4 regions of the Streptomyces sp. NPDC013317 genome follow, and region 4 is predicted to be linked to each of the others. Evidence: riboswitches for the same ligand, from Rfam matches in the RefSeq annotation. Region 4 holds a riboswitch; each other region holds the start of a gene.
What was found. Region 4 has a riboswitch for cobalamin ahead of ACZ3IJ_RS11850 (energy-coupling factor ABC transporter permease). Riboswitches for the same ligand answer to the same signal wherever they lie in the genome.
Positions count from the first base shown of each region.

Region 1: it holds a riboswitch for cobalamin, as region 4 does, so the genes downstream of both, ACZ3IJ_RS07210 (ribonucleoside-diphosphate reductase subunit alpha) here and ACZ3IJ_RS11850 (energy-coupling factor ABC transporter permease) in region 4, are expected to answer to the same signal.
Region 2: it holds a riboswitch for cobalamin, as region 4 does, so the genes downstream of both, ACZ3IJ_RS29680 (ABC transporter substrate-binding protein) here and ACZ3IJ_RS11850 (energy-coupling factor ABC transporter permease) in region 4, are expected to answer to the same signal.
Region 3: it holds a riboswitch for cobalamin, as region 4 does, so the genes downstream of both, cobN (cobaltochelatase subunit CobN) here and ACZ3IJ_RS11850 (energy-coupling factor ABC transporter permease) in region 4, are expected to answer to the same signal.

Region 1 covers NZ_JBVHDX010000002.1:546,093-549,454, reverse strand. The annotation lists gene ACZ3IJ_RS07210 (ribonucleoside-diphosphate reductase subunit alpha) at 1-1,635, opposite strand, end outside; cobalamin riboswitch at 1,765-1,912, opposite strand; gene ACZ3IJ_RS07205 (GNAT family N-acetyltransferase) at 1,945-2,448, opposite strand; gene mctP (monocarboxylate uptake permease MctP) at 2,532-3,362, opposite strand, start outside.
Region 2 covers NZ_JBVHDX010000014.1:104,232-107,593, reverse strand. The annotation lists gene ACZ3IJ_RS29685 (FecCD family ABC transporter permease) at 1-802, opposite strand, end outside; gene ACZ3IJ_RS29680 (ABC transporter substrate-binding protein) at 799-1,773, opposite strand; adenosylcobalamin (AdoCbl) riboswitch at 1,782-1,932, opposite strand; gene ACZ3IJ_RS29675 (M67 family metallopeptidase) at 1,940-2,368, opposite strand; gene ACZ3IJ_RS29670 (amino acid permease) at 2,445-3,362, opposite strand, start outside.
Region 3 covers NZ_JBVHDX010000008.1:265,276-268,637, forward strand. The annotation lists gene cobN (cobaltochelatase subunit CobN) at 1-1,565, opposite strand, end outside; cobalamin riboswitch at 1,605-1,739, opposite strand; gene ACZ3IJ_RS22295 (cobalamin biosynthesis protein CobG) at 1,785-3,200, shown strand; gene ACZ3IJ_RS22300 (precorrin-8X methylmutase) at 3,215-3,362, shown strand, end outside.
Region 4 covers NZ_JBVHDX010000003.1:675,942-679,303, reverse strand. The annotation lists gene cbiQ (cobalt ECF transporter T component CbiQ) at 1-686, opposite strand, end outside; gene ACZ3IJ_RS11855 (energy-coupling factor ABC transporter substrate-binding protein) at 693-1,094, opposite strand; gene ACZ3IJ_RS11850 (energy-coupling factor ABC transporter permease) at 1,094-1,792, opposite strand; cobalamin riboswitch at 1,822-2,017, opposite strand; gene ACZ3IJ_RS11845 (PTS-dependent dihydroxyacetone kinase phosphotransferase subunit DhaM) at 2,131-2,544, opposite strand; gene dhaL (dihydroxyacetone kinase subunit DhaL) at 2,541-3,155, opposite strand; gene dhaK (dihydroxyacetone kinase subunit DhaK) at 3,162-3,362, opposite strand, start outside.

The DNA of each region.
Region 1 (3,362 bases), on a different contig from region 4:
GGCGAGCATGATCCGCTCGGCGATGCGGGTCGACAGCGCGCGAGCCTCGGGGGAGTCGAAGGGCAGCTTGAGCTGGAAGAAGACGTCCTGGAGGCCCATCGCGCCCAGGCCGACCGGGCGCCAGCGGGCGTTGGAGCGGCCCGCCTGCTCGGTCGGGTAGAAGTTGATGTCGACGACCCGGTCGAGGAAGGTGACGGCCGTACGGACGGTCGCGTCGAGCCGCTCCCAGTCGATGTCCGAACCGACCACGAACGCGCCGAGGTTGACCGAGCCCAGGTTGCAGACGGCCGTCTCGCCGTCGTCCGTGACCTCCAGGATCTCCGTGCAGAGATTGGAGGAGTGGACGGTGTGGCCCGGCTCGGCGGTCTGGTTGGCCGTACGGTTCGAGGCGTCCTTGAAGGTCATCCAACCGTTGCCGGTCTGGGCCAGGGTCCGCATCATCCGGCCGTACAGGTCACGGGCCGGCATGGTCTTGCGGGCCAGGCCCTTCGCCTCGGCGGCGCGGTACGCGGCGTCGAACTCCTCGCCCCACAGGTCGACGAGCTCGGGCACGTCAGCCGGGGAGAAGAGCGACCACTCGGCGTCCGCGTTGACCCGGCGCATGAACTCGTCCGGGATCCAGTGCGCCAGGTTCAGGTTGTGCGTACGCCGGGCGTCCTCACCGGTGTTGTCACGGAGCTCCAGGAACTCCTCGATGTCCGCGTGCCAGGTCTCCAGGTAGACCGCGGCCGCGCCCTTGCGCCGTCCGCCCTGGTTCACGGCCGCCACCGAGGCGTCCAGTGTCTTCAGGAACGGCACGATGCCGTTGGAGTGCCCGTTGGTGCCGCGGATCAGCGAACCGCGGGCGCGGATGCGGGAGTACGACAGGCCGATGCCGCCCGCGTGCTTCGAGAGCCGCGCGACCTGGTGGTACCGGTCGTAGATGGAGTCCAGCTCGTCCAGCGGGGAGTCGAGGAGGTAGCAGGACGACATCTGCGGGTGGCGGGTGCCGGAGTTGAAGAGTGTGGGGGAGGAGGGCAGGTAGTCGAGCCGGCTCATCAGCCCGTACAGCGCGGCGACCTCGTCGAGCGCGCGGGTGGAGTCGTCCTCGGCGAGGCCGCAGGCGACGCGCAGCATGAAGTGCTGCGGGGTCTCGATCACCTGGCGGGTGATCGGGTGACGCAGCAGATAGCGCGAGTAGAGGGTCCGCAGACCGAAGTAGCCGAAGCGGTCGTCCGCGTCCGCGTCGATGAGCGCGTCGAGCCGCTCGGAGTGCCGCCGGACGAACTCGGCCGTACGGTCGGCGATCAGGCCCTCGCGGTGACCGACGGTGACGGACGACGAGAAGGTGACCGAGCCCTGCGAGGCCGCCTCGTCGGCGATGGTGATCGTGAGCAGCCGGGCGGCGAGCCGTGAGTACGCCGGGTCCTCGGCGATCAGACCCGCCGCCGCCTCCGTGGCCAGCTCGCGCAGCTCCGCCTCGTCCGAACCGGCGTTGCGGCCGCGCAGCGCGGCGGCGGCGACCTTGCCGGGGTCGGTGTCGGTGAGGTCGGCGGTGAGGTCGGTCAGGGTCCGCAGAAGCACGGTCCCGGGTCCGTCGCTCTCGTTGCCGTCGCTCTCGATCGCTGCGGCCGGATCGGCGGGCGCGATGGTCACGTGGGGCTCTCCCTCGCTCGGCTCGGGGCCGGCGGAGGGAGGCGGGCGGCGGCCGCACCCGTGGACAGGGGAGGGCCGCGCCACGGCCCACTCCGCGAGGCCCGGACGTCTGTGGCACCCGGAACGGAAGGACCGGGCGCGCCGTCCGCAGGTCTTCGGACTCGGTCCGCGTGCGCAAGCACGCAGAAACCACACCGTTGCGGGACAGTTCCGGATTTCCACCGGATTCCCCTGCGAGGACAGCGAGGATGAGCATACATGTGGGGGGCGCTCCTCGAAGCACCCCCCACATGTTGTGTCGTTGGCGAGTCAGAGCTCCAAGGCGTAGGTGAGCAGGGGGTCCATGTCGGCGAGCGGACTCCAGTCCCGGCCGGGCGTGCGGACGAAGCCCGTTCGCTCGTACATCCGGTGCGCGGCGGCCATCCGGGCCTGGGTGGAGAGCACCACGCGACGGCATCCCCCGGTCTCCCGCGCCCGCTCCACACAGGCCCGTACGAGCGCCTCGCCGACGCCCCGGCCCCGCGCCTCCTTCGCCACGGCGAGCATCCGGAACTCGGCCTCGCCCTCGCCCGCGATGTCGGCCCACTCCTCACCGCCCCGGGCGAAGGTCACCCCGCCGAGGACGGTGCCCGTGCGGTCCACCGCCACCAGCACCTCCGCCTCCGCGACCCGCCGGGGCACGTCCCGCAGCAGGTGGAGGTAGTCGTCCGCCTCGCCGAAGTCGAGGTGTCCGTCGTCGAGGTAGGCGCGCGCGGTGATGTCGCCGAGGGTCTCGTGCTCCTCGGGCCGTACCGCTCTGATGGTGAAGTCCATGGAGGGAAGTCTGCCTCGGGGGCACACGGAAGGGCCCGGGATTTCCTCGCGGAGACCCCGGGCCCTTCGCCGTACCGGAACGGTCAGTGACCGGCGCCGACCTTGGGCAGCGGCTTCACGCCCGCGTCGCCCGCGTCCGCCGTGTAGTCCGACGGAGAGGTCTCGTCGACGCCCTCGGGCGCCTTCACGGCCTTCAGGACGAAGGTCAGGACGACGGTGACGATCACGTTGATCACGAAGGCGGTGAGACCGATGTAGCCGATCTCGCCGATGCCCGGGATCTCGGCGGACGAGCCGCCGAAGTGCTTCTGGGTCGGGCTGGCCACGCCGTACGCCGCCGCCGTGCCGTAGACCATGCCGACGGCCCAGCCGGCGAGCAGTGCCCAGCGGTGGAACCAGCGCGTGAACAGGCCGCCGACCAGCGCCGGGAGGGTCTGCAGGATCCAGATGCCGCCGAGCAGCTGGAAGTTGATCGCGACCGTCTTGTCCATGGTGAGGACGAAGGCGAGCGCGCCGACCTTGACGAGCAGCGACACCAGCTTGGAGACCTTGGTCTCCTGCTCCGGTGTGGCGTCCGGCTTCAGGAAGTCCTTGTAGATGTTGCGGGTGAAGAGGTTGGCGGCGGCGATCGACATGATCGCGGCCGGCACCAGCGCGCCGATGCCGATGGCCGCGAAGGCCACGCCCGCGAACCAGTCGGGGAACATGTTCTCGAAGAGCTGCGGGATCGCGAGCTGGCCGTTGGAGACCTTGACCCCGGCGGCGATCGCCATGAAGCCGAGCAGCGCCAGCAGCCCCAGCATCAGCGAGTAGAGCGGCAGGATCGTGGTGTTGCGGCGGATCACGTCACGGCTGCGCGAGGAGAGCGTCGCCGTGATCGAGTGCGGGTACATGAAGAGCGCGAGCGCCGAGCC
Region 2 (3,362 bases), on a different contig from region 4:
CGGTGTCCAGGCCGAGGACGGTCGCGCCCTCCTCGCCGACGAGGAGCAGGTCCAGGGGGCGGGCGAGGGTGAGCAGGGCGGCGACGCCGAGGACGAGGACGGCGGCGGGCAGGGCGAGGGTGTCCCAGCGGGCGCTGCCGAGGCCGCCGAGGGACCAGAACATCGCCTCCTGGAAGTGTTCGGGGCGGCCCGCGAGGACGAGGAGCAGGGTGGTCAGCGCGGAGAGGATGTACGAGACGGCGACGCCGGCGAGGACGAGCCGGGAGCCGGTCATCGTGGAGCCGCGGCGGGCGAGCGCGTAGACGAGGACCAGGGCGAGCAGGGCGCCGGCGAAGGCCCCGGCGGGCATGGCGACGGTGGTGGTGATCCCGCCGCCGACGCCGAGGACGAGCACGAGGACGGCCCCGGTGGACGCTCCCGAGGAGATGCCCAGGAGGAAGGGGTCGGCGAGGCGGTTGCGGACGAGGGCCTGGAGGACGGCGCCGACGACGGCGAGCCCGGCGCCGACGACCGCGCCGAGCAGGACGCGCGGCAGCCGGACGTCGAGCACGATCGTGCGGTACGGGGAGGGGGCGGCGCGGCCGGTGAGGATCTCGGTGACCGCGCCCACGGGTATCCGTACCGACCCGAGTGCGACCCCGGCGACGACGGCTGCCGCGAGCGCGGCGACCAGCCCCCCGAGGACGAGTGCGAACCGCCCGCGCCCGGCCGGCGCCGGAGCGGCCGGGGCCCGGCCCTCGGGGGCCGTGTCCCGTTCCGCTCCGGCGGCCGGGGACGGGGGCGGGGACGAGGTGGCGGTCATCGGGTCGGGTGGAGCTGGGTGGCGAGCTTCTCGATCGCCGCGGGGACCCGGACACCGAGGACGGCGTCGGAGAGCGGCAGGACGGCGAAGCGGCGGTTCTTGACCGCCGGGACGTCCTGGAGGGCCGGGTCGTCGAGGAGGCGCTTCTTCTTCTGTTCGACGGTCGTGGAGCCGTAGTCGTAGATGACGATCACCTCCGGCTTGCGGGCGACGACCTGCTCCCAGGTCGCGTCCCCGAAGGGCTTGCCGAGGTCGGCGAAGACGTTCCGGCCGCCCGCGAGGGAGATCAGCTCGTTGCCGATTCCCTTGCCTCCGGCGGTGAACGCGGTCTTGTCGCCGCTGTCGTAGACGAACACCGGGACAGGGGTGACCCCGTCGAGCCTCTGCCCGGTCGCCGTGACCGTCTTCTTCGCCCCGGCCGTCCACTCCGTGCCGCGTTCGGGGACGCCGAAGGTCCGGGCCACCTCGTCGACCTCGCGGTACAGGTCGGCGAGGGAGGAGGCGCCGGAGGGGCAGTACTCCATGTTCAGGCGGGTGTTGACGCCCGCCGCCTTCAGGTCGTCCCGGGCGCGTCCGGCCTTCGCGTCGAAGGCGCTGGAGTAGCCGCCGTAGACGAAGTCGGGGTTCGCGGCGAGCAGGGCCTCCTTGGAGGGGTACTCCTTGGCGAGGACCGGCAATGAGTCGTACGCCTTCTTGTACGCGGGCAGGATCCGGTCGTCGAGGTAGGCCGTGCCGACGAGGGACTTCTCCAGGCCGAGGGCGAGCATCACCTCGGTGACGTGCTGGTTCATGGTGACGACCCGCTGCGGCGGTGCCTGGTAGGTCGTCTTCACACCGCAGTTGGAGACGGTGTACGGGAACCCCGGTGCGGCCTTGGCGGCGGGGGCGTCCTTCTCAGCGGGGGCCGCGCAGGCCGCGAGCAGCGGGACGAGGGCGGCGGCGGGCAGCAGGGTACGACGGGGCCAGGTCATGGCGGACGAGCCTCCTCCGGGGATTTCCACGTCCCCAGTCGGTGGTGAGAGGCGGCAGGTCAGTTCCTGGCTTCCGGCCCCCGGAGGGGCCGGTCACAGTGGCGGGACCGTGCCGGATTCGCACCGGCTTCCTGGGTCCTGCCGCCCTGATGGTCGCGTCAGTGTCTCAGACGCCGTACTCCTCGACGACCTTCACGTCCTCCTCGGTCACGACGCCCTCGACGATCCGGTAGGAGCGGAACTGGAAGGGGCCCGCGCCGTCGGTGTCGGCGGTGGAGACGAGGACGTAGTGCGCGCCGGGCTCGTTGGCGTACGTGATGTCGGTACGGGACGGGTAGGCCTCGGTGGCGGTGTGCGAGTGGTAGACGATCACGGGCTCCTCGTCCCGGTCGTCCATCTCGCGGTAGAGCTTGAGGAGGTCGGCGGAGTCGAACTCGTAGAACGTGGGCGAGCGCGCCGCGTTCAGCATCGGGATGAACCGCTCGGGGCGGCCGCTGCCGGCGGGACCCGCGACCACGCCGCAGGCCTCGTCGGGGTGGTCCGCGCGGGAGTGTTCCACGATCTGGTCGTACAGGGCCCGGGTGATGGTCAGCATGTCCGACAGGATAAGCAGAGGGGCCGCTCCGTACCGAGGAGTGGTACGGAGCGGCCCGAATGCTGGACAGGCCGGGTCAGGAGCGCTTGGCGAAGGCCGCGCCCTCCGGGTTGCGGGCCTTCAGGACCAGGTAGGAGACCCCGAGGATCAGGCCCCACAGCGGCGCGCAGTAGAGCGAGATCCGGGCGTCCTTGTCGATGCCCATCAGCACGATGACCATGCCGATGAAGGCGAGGGCGAAGAGGCTGCACCAGATGCCGCCGGGCGCCTTGAAGGACGACTGGGGCAGCTCGCCGCGGTCGGCCTTGCGACGGAAGCGGACCTGGCAGACCAGGATCATGATCCAGGCCCACATGCCGGAGATGGTGGCGAAGGAGACGACGTAGTTGAAGGCGTCGCCGGGCCACTGGTAGTTGATCCAGACGCCCACCATCATCAGGCCGGCCGAGAACGAGGTGCCGACCAGCGGCAGACCGTTCTTGGTGAGCTTGGTGAAGAACTTCGGGCCCTGGCCGTTGAGCGCGAGGTCGCGCAGCATGCGGCCGGTGGAGTACATGCCCGAGTTGCAGGAGGAGAGCGCGGCGGTCAGGACGACGAAGTTCACGATCGCGGCGCCGACGCCGAGGCCCATCTTCTCGAAGGCCGCGACGAACGGGGATACGCCCGGCTGGAAGTGGGTCCACGGGACGACCGACAGGATCATGATCAGCGCGCCGACGTAGAAGACGGCGATGCGCCACGGCACGGTGTTGATGGCCTTGGGCAGGACGGTCTTCGGGTCCTTGGACTCGCCCGCCGTGACGCCGACCAGCTCGACGGCGAGGAAGGCGAACATGACCATCTGCAGGGTCATCAGGGTGGAGCCGATGCCCTTGGGGAAGAAGCCGCCCTCGGACCACAGCAGGGTCATGGAGGCGGTGTCACCGGCGTCGGAGAAGCCGATGGTGAGGATGCCGGCGCAGATGAGGATCATGCCGACGATCGCGGTGACCTT
Region 3 (3,362 bases), on a different contig from region 4:
AGGTGGACCATCGCGTCGGCGCCGAAGCCGCCGTCCTCGGCGCGCGCCGCGATCCAGCGGTAGGCGGCCAGGTAGTGGTGGGACGGCGGGAGATCGGGGTCGTGGTAGATCGCGATCGGGTTCTCGCCGAAGCCGCGCGGCGGCTGGATGAGGACGAGGAGGTTCCCGCGCCGCAGGGCGGCGAGGACGATGTCGCCCTCGGGGTTGCGGGACCGGTCGAGGAACATCTCGCCGGGCGCCGGGCCCCAGTGCTCCTCGACGGCCTCGCGCAGCTCGGCCGGGAGGGTCGCGTACCAGCGGCGGTAGTCGGCGGCCGGGATGCGGACGGGGTTCTTCGCCAGCTGCTCCTCGGTCAGCCAGTCCTGGTCGTGGCCACCGGCCTCGATCAGGGCGTAGATCAGCTCGTCGCCGTCCCCGGAGACCAGCCCGGGGATCTCCTCGACCGGGCCGAAGTCGTACCCCTCCTCACGCAGGCGCCGCAGGAGCGCGACGGCGGAGGCGGGGGTGTCGAGGCCGACCGCGTTGCCGATCCGGGAGTGCTTGGTCGGGTACGCGGAGAGGACCAGCGCGAGCCTCTTCTCGGCGTTCGGGATGTGCCGCAGGCGGGCGTGGCGGACCGCGATCCCGGCGACGCGCGCGGCGCGCTCGGTGTCGGCGACGTACGCCGGAAGTCCGTCCTCGTCGATCTCCTTGAAGGAGAACGGGACGGTGATGAGCCGGCCGTCGAACTCGGGCACGGCGACCTGGCTCGCGGCGTCCAGCGGGGAGAGGCCCTCGTCGTTCTCCTCCCAGGCGGCGCGCGAGCCGGTGAGGCAGAGCGCCTGCAGGATCGGCACGTCGAGGGCGGCGAGCGCGCCCGCGTCCCAGGCGTCCTCGTCCCCGCCCGCCTGCGCCTCGGCGGGCTTGGTGCCGCCGGCCGCGAGGACGGTGGTGACGATCGCGTCGGCCGTACGAAGGGTGTCGAGCAGCTCCGGCTCGGGGGCGCGCAGGGAGGCGACGTACAGCGGCAGGGCACGCGCGCCCGCGTCCTCGATCGCCGCGCAGAGCGAGTCGACGAAGGCGGTGTTCCCGCTCATGTGGTGGGCGCGGTAGTAGAGCACGGCGACGGTCGGGCCGTCGGTGGCGCGCGCCTCCCGCTCCAGCGGGCCCCAGGTGGGCGCGGCGGCCGGGGCGTCGAAGCCGTGACCGGTGAGCAGCACGGTGTCGGAGAGGAACCGGGCCAGCTGCTCCAGGTTGGCCGGGCCGCCGTGCGCGAGGTAGGCGTGGGCCTCGGTGGCGACGCCGACAGGGACGGTGGAGGCCTCCATCAGCTGGGCGTCGGGAGCCTGTTCCCCGGAGAGCACGACCAGCGGCTTCTCCGTCGCCCGCAGGGCGTCCAGGCCGTCCTCCCAGGCGCGCAGACCGCCGAGGAGGCGTACGAGAACGAGGTCGGCGCCGTCCAGGAGCCCGGGCAGGTCGTCCAGGGCGAGGCGGGAGGGGTTGGCGAACCGGTACGCGACGGGGCCGCCGGCCGCGCGGGCGCTGAGCAGGTCGGTGTCGGAGTGCGACAGCAACAGAATTCGCATGCGTGCGCAGGCCTTCCTCGGGGTTGTCCGCGCCCCGGGTGGTCGTGTGGACGGCAGGAGTTCCTGACTCACCCGGCCCCTTCCGGGACCCGGCTCACAGTGGCGGGACCGCGCCGGATTCTCACCGGGCTTCCTCCCCGGGGTCCTGGGACCCCATGCCGATCTGCATAGTAGATCGTGCGCTCGGCGGCCCGGGGGGTCACCCGGATTCACGTGGGTATGCTCGCCGCCATGCCGCCCACCACGCCCCCTGCGCCCAACCAGGGCGAACCTCTCATACGGGACCGTGGCGACGCCTGCCCCGGGGCGCTCCGACTGCACCCCGCCGACGACGGTCGCCTGGCCCGACTGCGCCTGCCCGCAGGGTTGTTGACGTCTCGTCAGGTCCAGGTTCTGGCGTCGGCGGCGGAGTCCCTGGGCGACGGACGGGTGACGGTCACGTCCCGGGGGAACGTGGAGCTGCGGGGCCTCGGCGAGGGCTGCGGCGCGGAACTGGCGGACCGCCTGGCGGAGGCGGGCCTCCTCCCCTCGACCACCCACGAACGGGTCCGCAACATCGTCGCCTCCCCGGCGGCCACACTGGACGGACTCGGCCACGCGGACGTCCAGTTGTGGGCCCGCGAGCTGGACGCGCTGCTGTGCGCGACCCCCTGGACGGCGGCCCTCTCGGGCCGCTTCCTCTTCGCCCTGGACGACGGCCGCGGCGACGTGGCGGGGCTGGGCGGAGATGTGACCTTGATCGCAGAAGGCCCCCGGCCGGACGCCGACCGGACGGGCACGAGCCCGTCGCCCGGCGGAGCCACGGCGAGCGGGAGCGTCGGCCCCGCGCCGCGCGCCGCCGACGCCCTGCTGTGCGTCGGCGGACAGGCGTTCCGCGTCGCAGGTGCCGACGCGCCGCGAGCCGCGCTCGCCGCGGCCGACGCGTTCCTGCGGGCCGCACAGGACGCCGGAAACGGCGCGTGGCGCGTGAAGGAACTGCCGCGCTCCGGAGCGCCGGAAGCGGAAGCCACCGACGCCGCCGGCCCGAACGGGCTGCCGGGCGCCGACGGCCCGGAGGACGGGGCCGGCGCGGCGAACGCCGAGACCGGCCTCCTCGACCTCGCCGCCGCACTCGCGCGGGCCGGCGTCGACGCCCGCCCCGTCACCCCCGCACCGCCGCTGCCGCACCGCGCTCCGCCCGAGCCCGGAGCGCTCGGCGGGCGCGCGCTGCACGTGCTCGCGCCCCTCGGGCGGCTGACCGCCGCCCAACTCCGGGCGCTGTTGCCCGCCGACGAGGTGCGGCTCACGCCCTGGCGTGGTGCCGTCGTCGTCGGGGCCTCCCCCGAGCGACTGCCGGAGCTCGACGCGGCCGGCCTCATCACCCGGCCCGCCGACCCCTGGGTCGGCGTCGGCGCCTGCACCGGGCGCCCCGGCTGCGCCAAGTCCCTCGCGGACGTGCGCGCCGACGCCACTCCCGGCCGCGGCGGTCTCCCCGTCCACTTCTCCGGGTGCGAGCGTCGGTGCGGCCACCCGCAGGGCCGCGCCTGGGTCGACGTCGTCGCCACCGACGACGGCCACTACCTCGTGGACGGCCGCCCCACCCCCCGTACAGACCTTCCCCACGCCGTCGCGGCGGCCCGCACCCCAACGAGATGAGCGAGAGCAACAGGATGTTCGACTACGAGAAGGACGGCGCGGAGATCTACCGCCAGTCCTTTGCCACGATCCGCGCCGAAGCGGATCTGGCGGGTCTGCCCGCCGACGTCAGCCAGGTCGCGGTGCGCATGATCCACGCCTGCGGCATGGTCGACCTCGTCC
Region 4 (3,362 bases):
GACGCCAGGAAGCGGCCCGAGACCGCGGCCTCGGGCACCAGGACCCGCAACGTGCCGTCGTAACCCCGGCCGGCCAGGCCCGTCTGCAGGCGCTGCGCCCGGTCGAAGGCGCGGACGAAGGCCGTGGCGCCGAGCCCGGCGAGGGAACGCCAGGTCGCCGCCCGCGTGGTCAGGCCGAGCCGGGCCGCCTGCGCCTGCCGGATCTTGGACATCGCATCCAGAAGAAGGAAGCTGATCCGGTACATCACGAGCGCCACATCCACCACGGGCGCCGGCACGCCGGCCCGCACCAGCCGGGGCAGGACGTCCGAGACGGGCGTCGTGAAGGCGAACAGCAGCACGCCCAGCGACGCCGACGAGGTCCGCAGCAGCAACTCGCCCGCGTGCACGGGCCCGTCGTGCGCGAGCGCCACCAGGCCCCGGTCCCCGCCCACCTCGAGGAGCAGCGGGACCGCTCCCGTCACACAGAAGCCCAGCGGGATGCGGAACGCGCGCCACAACTGGCGCCCCGGCACCCCGGCCGGCCCGAGAAGGACGGCCAGGGTGGCCACCGCGACCAGCACGGCACCCGGCCACGGCGGCAGGCACACCGCGCAGAGCGTCAGACCGAAGCCGAGTGCCGCTTTCTCGCACGGGTGACGGCGGCGCCAGCGACTGCTGTGCGCCGCCGCGTCGATCGGCAGCACCGGCGGCTACTCGTCGCCGGACGTGGACGTGGACGTGGCCGTGGCCGTGGCCGTGGACACCGGCGCCGAAGCAGGCTCGGGCACGGACCTCGGCGACTTCGCGAGCGCGCGGGCCTCGCCCTGCCTGCGACCCTTGTGCAGGCCGAAGTAGTAGGCGAGCACTCCGGCGCCGAGCGCAGCCTGCAGGGAGAAGAGCGCCGACTCGATCTCGCCGGACGGGGGTTCGTACAGCGGGGAGAACCACGGCTCGTAGTCCGGGTCGATCTCCGTGATCGCCGTCTCTGCCTCACCGTCGGCGCCGGTGAACGGCTCCTCCTTGTGGTCGCCCAGTCCCAGGACCAGCGGGAGGACGGCCAGCGCTCCGACGACGAGCAGGAGCAGTGCGTTGATCTTCGCGTTCCGGCTCATCAGGCGCTCGCCTCCGCTTTCTCGTTCTTCTTACGGGACGGGAGCAGCACCCCGAGGCGGGTCAGGTCCGCCTTGCTGGACTGCGTGAGCAGCCGCATGACCAGCACCGTCAGCAGGCCCTCGCTGACGGCGAGCGGCAGCTGCGTGACGGCGAAGATGCCACCGAACTTGGCCAGCGCGCCGAGCACACCGCTGCCCGGGTCCGGGAACGCCAGCGCGAGCTGGACGCTGGTCACGCAGTACGTCGACAGGTCGGCGACGAACGCGCCGAAGAACACGCTCACCATGAGCGGGACGTCGAAGCGGCGAAGCAGCCAGTACGTACCGAAACCGGCCCACGGCCCGACGATCGCCATGGAGAAGACGTTGGCACCGAGCGTGGTGAGCCCGCCGTGGGCGAGCAGCAGTGCCTGGAACAGCAGGGTGATCGTGCCCAGGACCGCCATCACCGGCGGCCGGAACAGGATCGCGCCGAGGCCCGTGCCGGTCGGGTGCGAGCAACTGCCCGTCACCGACGGGATCTTGAGCGCGGACAGAACGAAGGTGAACGCACCGGACGCACCGAGCAACAGGGTGGACTCGGGGTTGGCCTTGACCTCACGGGTCAGCGCGCGGACACCGTGGACGACGAAGGGAGCGGACGCGACGCCCCAGGCGGCCGCGTGCACAGGGGGCAGATACCCCTCGGCTATATGCATGGTTGGGAGACCCTCTCCAGCACCTCGTGGATGGACAACGCACCTTGGCCGGTCTCCTGGCTGACGGGTCATGCCGCCGCGGCTCCGCCTTCCCACACCCCCGCGGTCTCCCGCGGCGGTCCAGTGGCTTCCCCGGAGGGATGGAGCCGGACTTCCCGATCACAGTGGCGAGGGCCGCACCGGTACCGCACCGGTTTCCCGTACACCAAGGCGCTGTGACATTAGTGGGTTGACCAGGTACATCACAACACGGGAGGCGCCGCGGACGGTGTGTGACGGATCTCCCGCGCGCCCCACGCACCCCTGTCGCCCCTGTGCACGCCTCCCGCGCCCCCGCCTCACTCCTTCCGGTACGCGTACGCCTCCGAGGCCGCCGCCACCACCGCGTCCAGGTCCCCGCCGGCGCTCGCCGTGACGAGCGCGGCGACGGCGCCCTCGACGAAGGGGGCGTCCACGAGCCGTGAGCCGTCCGGAAGCTCGTCCTCCTCGGCGAGGAGCGCCTTGACGGTCAGGACGGCGCTGCCGAGGTCGACGAGCAGGGCCACTCCGGCGCCCCCGTCGACCGCGTTCGCCGCCTCGACGATCCGCTCGGAACTCGTGCCGAGACCCCCGTCGGGAGTGCCTCCGGCCGCGGCGACGGGAGCGGTCGCCCCGCCGCCCGCGAGCCCCTGGGCCAGGGCGGCGACCGCGTCGGCCACGGCCGCGCTGTGCGAGACGAGAACGATGCCCACCGTGCCCTGCCGGCCCGTCATGCGGCGGCCACCTCCGCGAGCGCGGCGATCAGCAGGGCCGACGAGGTGGCCCCGGGGTCCTGGTGCCCGACGGAGCGTTCGCCCAGATAGCTCGCCCTGCCCTTGCGCGCCCGGAGCGGGACGGTCGCGAGCGCCCCGCGCTCGGCCGCGTCCCGGGCCGCGGCGAAGGAGTCGCCGAGCTCCTCGGCCGCGGGGGTGAGCGCGTCCAGCATGGTCTTGTCCCCGACCTGGGCCCCGCCGAGCTGCGCGACTGCGGCGACCCCGGCGGCCAGCGCCGCGGCCAGGTCCTCCCGTGTCACCGATGCGGCATCCCCGAGCGCCTTGCCGGTCCGCCGCAGCAGCGTCCCGTACAGCGGCCCCGACGCACCCCCGACCGTGGAGATCAACTGCCGCCCCGCGGCCACGAGTACGGCCCCCGGAGTCTCGGGTGGATCCTTCTCCAGGATGTCCCTCACGGCGGCGAACCCCCGCTTCAGATTGGCGCCGTGGTCCGCGTCGCCGATCGCCGAGTCGAGCTCGGTGAGACGCTCCGCCTCACGGTCGACGACCGCCGCGGCACCGGTCAGCCAGCGACAGAAGAACGCGGCGTCGAACTCCTCCGGTTCGGTCATCCCCGCTCACCGGCCCCAGCGCAGCGCCGGCGTCTGCACGGGCGCGTCCCAGAGCCGGAGCAGCTCCTCGTCGGCCTGACAGAGCGTCACCGAGCAGCCGGCCATGTCGAGCGAGGTCACGTAGTTGCCGACCAGCGTGCGGGCGACGGGCACCCCGCGCTCGGCCAGCACGCGCTGCACCTCGGCGTTGAAACCGTACAGTTCGAG